One region of the Roseburia intestinalis L1-82 genome, then DNA from elsewhere that is predicted to be linked to it. Evidence: predicted binding sites of a transcription regulator. Region 1 holds the regulator's gene; each other region holds the start of a gene.

Region 1 (3,287 bases):
CATCCAGATCGATCTCCGCATGCACTCTGCTGTATCTGTTCATGTTGTTCTCCAATCTATTTTTTTCATTACTTTTTTGTTCAACACAAAATCTATACGCGCTTTTACTGTTGTGTGTAAATATTTAGTACCTTTTTGATCCCGGTGATCAGATCCGAGGCTGTAAGGCCCTGTAAACCTGTCGTCTGTACCATGATATCACCTGCCAAACCGTGAAGGTATACTCCAAGAGGTGCCGCCTGATATGATGTCAGTTTCTGTGCCATAAGTGCACCGATCAAACCGCTTAGTACATCCCCGCTTCCTGCAGTTGCCATTCCCGGATTACCGGAAAGATTCAGATACCTTTTATGATCCGGCAGTGCGGTCACTGTATGTTCATCTTTCAGGACGCAAATAACCTGATTTTCATCTGCAAAATCTGCAGCTGTCTGCAACAGATTCTTCTGGATTTCTCCAACTGTTTTTCTGGTAAGCCTGCTCATCTCTCCAAGATGCGGTGTAATCACGGCAGTATTCTTAAAATTTTTCCATCTATCTGCCCCCTGCACTCCGGTGTTTTTCTGCTCTGCCACCAGATTTAATGCATCAGCATCAAAAAGAAATGCTTTATTCTCATGTGACGTTCCATATTCTAACACAAAATTTAATATCTGTGCAGAAGTTTTTTCTTTTCCTAGTCCGGGACCGATCACAATGGCATCTGCCCAGTCAAGGATCTCCCTCAGAACCGGTTCTTCCGGTACTAAAGTTTTATCGTAAGTAGTAAGAACCGCCTCCGGAACACTGCACTGTAAAATAGCTCTGTTTTCCTCCGGAGTCAGCACACGCACCAGACCACACCCTGTGGCATAAGCTGCTTTCGCAGACAAAACTGCCGCCCCTGCCATATTGACACTTCCGGCGATCAGCAAGAGTTTTCCATAACTGCCCTTATTAGAATGGCTTTTTCTTTTTGGCAGTATCGAAAAATCTTTTTCTTCAAGTGCCATCACGGCCGGCGGTTCACCCAGCCAGCTTTCTTTCGTGATGCCAATATCACATACAATGATCCTGCCGGCATACTCATTTCCCGGCCAGAGGATACTGCCTAATTTTTCAAATGCAAATGTGATCGTAAGATCTGCACGAAACGCTGTGCCTAAAATGGCTCCCGTGTCCGCAGAGATCCCGGATGCAATGTCTACCGCCGCTTTTTCCCCGGAAAGTTCATTCATCCGGCACAGCATATCTGCATATTCACCGGTCACATCTCTTGAGAGTCCCACACCAAATATTGCGTCTATTACAAGAGTAGGTCTGATCTTTTCCGGGATATCCATGTATATAGAAATACCGTATGCATTTAAAATATCCTGCTGTACCCTGTTTGACTCCGAACAGTGCTCTTTATTTCCGGCATAAACGACCGTGACAGCATGTCCTTCCAAAAATAAAAGGCGTGCGATCGCAAGACCATCTCCACCGTTATTTCCACTGCCACACACAATGAGTACTTCCGTAAGATCCACATTTTGTCTATGCAGCTCTTCCACAAATGCTATTGCAGCGCGCTCCATCAAGAGAAGTCCCGGCACCTTAAAATGTGAAATGGTATTTGCATCATATTTTTGCATTTCCCGGCTGTCTACAAGATATTTCATGAAATCCTCCTTGTTTTGCGGAGCAAAATGCGACTGCCTTTGCAGGAGCAGAGGATTTTTCTCCTTGTTTTGCGGAGCAAAATGCGACTGCCTTTGCAGGAGCAGAGGATTTTTCTCCTTGTTTTATAAGGCAAAAAACGCCGCACATAAATCTGTGCGGCAGCTATTTGCTCTCTACATTTACAGCACCTTTTCAGTTGCCGTTTTCTTCTGCTTTTTTGTTTCTGACAATGTTGTAAGACAACTGCATCAGACTGTCGGAAAGATGTACATTCTCCACGACAACATTTTTGTCGATCAATTCAAGATCTACATGGGCAAAATTCCAGATTGCACGGATTCCAAGTCCGACCAGCCTGTTTGCAATCGCATCTGCCTTTTCCTTCGGCATGGTCAGCGCTGCGATATCTACCTGATTTTCTTCACAGAAACTCTCTAATTCATCTAACATACGGATTTTGATCCCGCGTACAGTCACTCCGTCAAGCGCCGGATTTACATCAAAAAGTCCTATGATAACAAAGCCAAGTTTCTCAAATTTTACATAATTGGTAAGTGCCTGACCAAGGTTACCGGCACCCATTACAATAATATTGTGTCTCTCATTCAAACCTAAGATCTTACCGATCTCTTCATATAAATATTTTACATTATAGCCGTAGCCCTGCTGACCGAACCCGCCAAAATTATTCAGATCCTGTCTGATCTGGGATGCGGTCACATTCATCCGTTTGCTCAGATCATTGGATGATATACGCTCCACACCGGCGTCTAATAGTTCTCCGAGGTAACGGTAATAACGCGGCATCCTTCGGATCACTGCCTGTGATATCTCTTTTTCCTGCACAAAAGGTTCCACCTTTCTTACGTTCTCTCGTTTATTATAGTGATTTCCCCTGTGTCTGTCAATGTGTGAAATTTTTAACTATCTTTAGCTCCATCCAGCTGCATTGACAGATCTTCCCACGTTTCATAGCAGGTTTCAAGGCGTTCCCTGCACTCCTGCTGTCGTGCAGCAAGTTCATTTAACTTTGCGGAATTGACTGCATTTTCCGGCTTCGCACATTCTTCATCGATCGCGCTTATCTCTTCTTCTAATGCTGCAATCTCATCTTCTATTTTTTTCAGACTGTTTTCAATCTTACGGATCCTTGCCTGTTCTGCCTTCTGCGCCTGCCAGTCAAGTTTATTGACCGCATCATCCTGTTTTCCTGCCTGAATATCCGATATTTCCTGTGGTTTTACATACAGTTGCGTCATGATATCGTGTTTTTCCAGATAATAATCATAGTTTCCAATATAATTTACAACCGTCTCACCTGTCAGCTCTAGGATCCTCGTCGCCGTCTGATTGATAAAATAGCGGTCATGGGAAACGAAAAATACGGTTCCGGTATACTGGTTTAACGCAGATTCCAAAATTTCTTTGGATGTAATATCCAAATGGTTCGTCGGCTCATCAAGGATCAGAAAATTCGCATCGGAAAGCATTAATTTTGCTAAGGAAACACGTCCTCTCTCTCCACCGCTCAAATCTGAAATGTGCTTAAACACATCATCATTTGTAAACAAAAATGCTGCTAACACATTGCGGATCTTCGTATTATTCAGCCCCGGATAGGCATCTGAGATTTCCTCAAAAAT
Region 2 (3,287 bases), 1.3 Mb from region 1:
TGACTGCCACCTTCTGTTCCTGCAGCAGACGGTTACAAAATTCCATGCTGGTAAGTCCTGTTTTTTTGATCGACGGGAATACATAAAATGCACCTTCCGGTTCTGTCACATCCAGTCCCATATTCCGGAACCCGTCCACCATGATCTTTCGTCTCTCATCGTATTCTTTACGCATCACATCGATCTCTTCGTCACGAACCGGACTCGTCAGTGCTTCAAGCGCCGCCACCTGTGACGTTGTTCCTGCAGACATGGTCGTAAACTGATGGATCTTATTCATATGAAAAATAACTTCCGCAGGACCCGCTGCAATACCCATACGCCATCCGGTCATTGCAAATGCTTTTGAAAAACCATTTAATACCACACAACGCTCATACATATCCGGCAGCGCCGCAATAGATGCATGCTTTTTGCCATAGGTCAGCTCTGCATAAATCTCATCTGTAATCACAAAAATATCATGTGCGGTCACAACCTCACGGATTGCTTCTAAATCCTCTTTTTCCATGATCGCTCCGGTAGGGTTGTTGGGGAATGAGATCAGCAGTACTTTTGTTTTATCTGTAATTTTTTCTTCAAGTTCTTCCTTCGTCAGGCGGAATTTATTCTCTGCCTTTAACGGGATGGAAACCGGAATGCCGCCACACAATTCCACACACGGAATATAGGAAACATAGCAAGGTTCTACAACTAACACCTCATCCCCCGGATCCACCAGTGCACGAAGCGCCAGATCAATACCCTCACTTGCTCCCATCGTGATCAGGATCTCATTTTCCCTGTCATAATGAAGTCCAAACTTCTCTAAATACTCTGCAGCTGCCGCACGGAGTTCGACCGTACCGCGATTATCGGTATACTTTGTCTCACCTCTTTTGATTGAAGCAATCGCTGCCTCCCTGACATGTTCCGGTGTCGGAAAATCCGGCTCGCCGACACCAAGTGACAATGCTCCCTCCATCGTATTTGCAATATCAAAAAAGTCCTTGATCCCTGAATCCGGCATCTCCTTTACTACCTTAGATAAGTATGATTTGCTTGTGTCCATGGTTTTTCCTCTTTTCTGTGTCTTTGTCAAAATATCATACCACCTATCATAGCACTTTTTCTACCAAATTTATAGTGAATTTTTCCCATAATCTATTGACAAATTCAGGGAAAAGCTGTACGCTATTAATAACGTATATTGTTAATTTTTTATCAAACTATTCAGGAGGGTTCCAAACGATGAGCGATTTTAACAATTTAAAACTGGAAGTTGCTGAGGAGATTGCTGTTCTTACAATTTCAAGACCAGCAGCATTAAACGCATTAAACAGCGAGACATTAGACGAGTTAAACACAGCATTAACTGAGATCGAAGCAAGAGACGACATCAAAGTCGTAATCTTAACCGGCGGTCCTGACAAGAAAGGCAACGAATTCAAATCTTTCGTAGCAGGCGCTGATATTTCTGAGATGGTAAACTTTACCGCAGCTGAAGCAAGAGCTTTCGGTATGAGAGCTTCCGTACCATTCTTCAAATTAATGAACATGCGTCAGGTAACGATCGCAGCTGTTAATGGTTTTGCACTTGGCGGTGGATGTGAAATTTCCATGGCATGTGATATCCGTATCGCATCTGACAACGCTACTTTCGCACAGCCAGAGACAGGTCTTGGAATCATTCCTGGATTCGGCGGTACACAAAGACTTGCCCGTTTAGTAGGCATGGGACGCGCAAAAGAGATGATCTTTACCTGCGATTCCGTTGATGCAGCAGAAGCTTACCGCATCGGTCTTGTTAATAAAGTAGTTGCTCCGGAAGAGTTAATGAACACAGCAAAAGCTATGGCTAAGAAAATCATCTCCAAAGGAAGCTACGCTGTTTCCGTTGCAAAAGCAGCAATCAACAACGGTTATGATATGGACATCAAGAACGCTGTTGAGATGGAAGCAAACTTATTCGGCGTAACCTGCTCTACTCATGACAAAACAGAAGGTATGACTGCTTTCTTAGAGAGAAGAGCTGCTGATTTAACAGATTTCTAAAAAAACATATCAAAAAAAAACGGGCTGATAATTCAGTCCGTTTTTTTGATATACTCATATTCCAAATTTAATGTGCAGGTAATCTCTGATTACCTCTACGCATTTTTCACGCCCCCATCAAAACCGACACCACCGGCATCGTCACCACAGCAAGAATTGCCGTAAGCGCAACTCCTCTTGCCGCCAGATCATAATTTCCATCATATTGCTGTCATACTGCCGACAGGCGTTGCGAGCATGACCATACACACGCCTAAAATCATCGGATCATCAACAAACTGCTTTATGATCCATGTGCCTGCAATCAAAAAAAGCGTCAGAACCCTCTTAGTTCCAACGCCTTTGTCAATAATTTTTATCATTTGTATGTAATATAGTCGATAGCTATATTTTTGTCAATATCCCGCTGTTTCTATATTTCAGTGGAGAAATGCCATATGCTTTTTTGAAACTTCTGATAAAATAGCTTACATTCTGGTATCCGCTCTGCATAGCTGTCTCCGTCACTGAAAGATCGGTGTCCTGTAACAACTGTTTTGCATTCTCCAAACGTAAATATGTTATATATTGCGACAATGTAATATGGAAATGTTCCTTAAAATACCGCGATATATATTTTTCCGAAAGATGAAACTGTTCCCCAAATTCCTTTAGCGATATCTTTCCTGTAAAATTCTGCTGTATATATGAAACCATCTCTTTTTCTACAATATTTCTGCCGCTTGTATCATTTTCTATTACAAATCCTTTCTTCCACATTTCAAGAATAAATTGTAAAAGAATTATTTTTGTCTTTATCTGCGCAGTTATTTTTGACTCAGTTTCATCATTTTCTGCCATATATATATCAATCAGCTGCTCACACAGTTCTTTTGCCGAGTCTTTTACTCTTGGGTTTATCATCAAATGACCGCTATTTAATGGTTCAAGCAATTTATCATCTAACATGTCATCGGTCCGAAAAGATATATATTTTAACGGAAACAAAAATGTAAAATAATCCACAGTGCCGGTCTGTGAGCCCATAAGATGCAGATTGCCCGGCGATACAACGAACGCATCCCCTGCTTTTCCAATATAACTCTCTCCTGATATACTTACCGTCAGCAAACCACTTTTTACATATATAATCTCAAATTCATCATGCCAATGTACCGGTATCTGAAATGACCGCCCCGCATTCTCTATGTGATATATACTAAATGGATTGTCCTTTGTACCATGTGGTTTATTTTCCTTTAATTCAAAGTACA
Region 3 (3,287 bases), 1.7 Mb from region 1:
TATGTGCAATTAGTATTTGTTGCTGCGTCTCCAGATGTGCATCTTTTCAGCCTCTTTGATCAGCTCGTCACGGAAATCCGGGTGAGCGATGGAGATTAATGCCTCTGCTTTCTGCCATGCGGAAAGTCCTTTGACATTGACTTTACCGTACTCAGTTACAACATAGTGTGTGTTGGCACGGGTATCGGTTACGATGGAACCGTTGGCAAGTGTCGGGCGGATTCTTGACTGCACCTGTCCGTCTTTGGTCTTAAAGGTAGAGGACAGACAGATAAAGCTCTTGCCGCCTTTTGACAGGTAAGCACCTAAAACGAAGTCTAACTGTCCACCGGCACCACTGATCTGCTTGATACCTGCTGACTCTGCATTGACCTGACCATAGAGGTCGATATCAACGGCGTTGTTGATGGAAATAAAGTTATCGAGTGCAGAGATCGAACGGATATCGTTGGTGTAATCAACCGGAGCACTCATCAACTCTGGGTTGTCGTCTAAGTAATCGTACATTTTTTTGGTACCTGCACCGAAAGCGTAGGTCTGACGGTAACGGTCGATATTTTTCTTCGCACCGGTGATCTTTCCTGCTTTTGCGATGTCAACAAATGCATCTACATACATCTCTGTGTGGACACCGAGGTCTTTTAAGTCAGACTCTGCAATCAGGGAACCGACAGCGTTTGGCATACCGCCGATACCAAGTTGTAAGCATGCACCGTTCGGGATCTCGTCTACGATCAGTTTTGCAACCGTTTTGTCGATATCTGTTGCAGGACCGCCGGCACCAAGCTCGCCGATCGGAGGATTCGAACCCTCTACGATATAGGTAACATCGGAAATGTGAATTCCGCATTCTGTTCCGCCAAGGCAGCGCGGCATGTTTTCATTGACCTCTACGATGATGTGTTTTGCTCTCTCACACATTGCACCGAGATGGGAGGCACTTGGTCCGAAATTGAAATATCCATGGGAATCCATCGGAGCTACCTGAAACATTGCTACATCATCCGGGCAGTCAAGCTCGCGGTAGTAACGTGGCAGTTCGGAGTAACGGATCGGTGAATAGAAAGCGCATCCGCGGCTGATCATTTTACGTTCGATACCGGACATATGCCATGAGTTCCATGTAAAGTGCTCACCGGCATCTTCGCGTGCGAAAGTAGCTAACGGTTTTAAAAGGATACCACCGCGCAGGTTCACGTTTGTCAGCTCATCGGTACGTTTTGCCAGCGCCTGATCAAGGGCATCTACGGTGTTTGTACACCAGCCGAAATCAACCCAGTCACCGGATTTGATCAATTTTACCGCCTCGTCGGCAGATACAAGTTTCTGTTTGTATTCCTGTGAATAATCCATCACAAATACCTCCTCATAATTGTAAAAAATCATGATATAAAAAGATTGTTAAAAATTTACCATAGTCTTATCCTAACACTTTATGGAGAGTTTGACAAGTCAATTAAGTTACTGTTCACACATACTGTGTGAGCAGTAACAATTACAGCCTATTTTAAATGCATCTTCGATGCATGGGGCTGTAATCTGGCATGATATAGTCTTTGGCGCACAGCTTGACAGCAAGTGTCAAGCTTGCGAGTGAACAGTAACTCAATTAATTCTCTACCGGCATCGTCCAGCTCTGCGACTCACGGCGGTATTTTTCCAGCGCTTCCTCATAGCTTGAGACCAGCATGGTATCGGAAGGAATATTCGATTTGGCTTCGGCGAGGAGCAGTTCATAACATTCAACTAACCCGTACAGAGGGAGATCGCCGCTGGTGTGGACATCTAAGATGCTCTCCGTTTCATAGGCAGCATTGTAGAACCAGATGACTGCTTCATTTAAATCTTTCTGCGCGAGAAAATAGGTACCAAGCTCATAGCAGATCTCGGAACATGGAGTGGTCAGCATATCCTTCATCGTCAGCTTGAAAAATTCATTTTTGTTGTCCTCTAAGCGGTACACATGTGCGAGTACGCAGGAGGCTTCTTTCATGGCATCATCGGTGAGGTCATGTTCTAAGATATACTGGAAAATTGGTTTCGCATCCTGAAAGTCTTTTGTGTCACCGGTCTTTAACAGCTCTTTGGCATACATCGTGCGGATCTTCGGAGAGAGTTCGTGGCCGCTCTGGAAGTTTTTGATAAATATGGAAAAATCACGTTTGCTGTGAAAATTCTGCGGTTTATGTAAAATCTCAACGTCGCTGTCGAAGATCACAGGAGTCAGGCGGACTGTCTCGTGCACCGGATCGACCCAGGTAAAGGTGCGCAGACGCTTGAACAGTTTCGGACGGTATTCTTTTTTTGCATTTAAAACGGTGTCGAAATCGGCATCCGTCACATATTTCATCTGAACGATCTCAATTTCCGGCAGCAGTGCATTTTTGAGCCGGAGAAAACGCTCATGGTTAAAATCATCTAAAACTTCGTCCGCATCGGCGGCATATATGTAATCCATATTCGCTTTTGAAAAAGAAAAATTTCTCGCCGCGGAAAAATCGCTCGTCCATTTAAAATCATAGACCTGACTGGTATATTTTGCAGCGATCTCCTTTGTGTGGTCCGTGGAACCGGTATCCACGATGATGATCTCATCCATCAGATCTGCAATCGAGTCGAGACATCGCGCGAGAACCGCCTCCTCATTTTTAACGATCATGCATAAACTTATCGTAGCCATGGAAAATCCCCCTGTTGTGTATATTTTTAAGACTGGATCTGTCAATATTTTTGTATTTATTATATCGGACATGACAGGCAGTTACAAGAAACAGTTTTTGTGTAAAAAATATTTTATAGGCAGCACGGAATGTGCTACAATGGGTAAATGCAAAAATCAGGAAATGAGGAAAACAAATGAAATTAAATGAACAATGGATGCAGAAAACCATTGTGGTGTGGATCGGTGCGCTGCTTTGCTGTGCGTTGTGGCATTGGTGCTGGTCTGCGTGGGAATTTATATTGTAAATTACGGAAAAGAAAAAGCGTGAGAAAGGTGGATGAAAAATGAGTGCAGTTGTGACATTAAAAAAGGGCGAGGGAAGAACGATCAAAGCAGGCGGTGCCTGGATTTTTGATAATGAGATCGATACGGTCATGGGAAGTTTTGAAAACGGAGAGATCGTGGTCGTGCATGATTTTGACGGCTATCCGATGGGCAAAGGATTTATCAATACCAATTCAAAAATCCGCATCCGTATGCTGACAAGACATGTGGACCAGGAGATCGACCGCACATTTTTACAGATGCGCGTGAAAAATGCCTGGGAATACCGCAAAACGACGGT

Evidence for each region. Region 1 encodes Rex, which represses fermentation and respiration genes when NADH is low (regulators of the CRP and FNR family bind a similar motif). Its sites were predicted from a motif close to ATTGTTAANTANTTAACAAT; they were not measured.
Region 2: RIL182_RS16180 (enoyl-CoA hydratase-related protein) is a predicted target of Rex. The motif match lies at 1,189-1,208, and genes of this name have one in related genera.
Region 3: RIL182_RS02130 (butyryl-CoA:acetate CoA-transferase) is a predicted target of Rex. The motif match lies at 1,398-1,417, and genes of this name have one in related genera.

The regions. Positions count from the first base shown of each region.
Region 1 covers NZ_LR027880.1:2,149,462-2,152,748, forward strand. The annotation lists gene alr (alanine racemase) at 1-43, opposite strand, end outside; gene RIL182_RS10030 (NAD(P)H-hydrate dehydratase) at 105-1,643, opposite strand; gene RIL182_RS10040 (redox-sensing transcriptional repressor Rex) at 1,837-2,490, opposite strand; gene RIL182_RS10045 (ABC-F family ATP-binding cassette domain-containing protein) at 2,565-3,287, opposite strand, start outside.
Region 2 covers NZ_LR027880.1:3,446,099-3,449,385, forward strand. The annotation lists gene RIL182_RS16175 (pyridoxal phosphate-dependent aminotransferase) at 1-1,051, opposite strand, end outside; gene RIL182_RS16180 (enoyl-CoA hydratase-related protein) at 1,231-2,034, shown strand; gene RIL182_RS21380 (hypothetical protein) at 2,235-2,396, opposite strand; gene RIL182_RS16185 (AraC family transcriptional regulator) at 2,419-3,287, opposite strand, start outside.
Region 3 covers NZ_LR027880.1:430,417-433,703, forward strand. The annotation lists gene RIL182_RS02130 (butyryl-CoA:acetate CoA-transferase) at 10-1,353, opposite strand; gene RIL182_RS02135 (glycosyltransferase family 2 protein) at 1,610-2,680, opposite strand; gene RIL182_RS02140 (class I SAM-dependent rRNA methyltransferase) at 3,007-3,287, shown strand, end outside.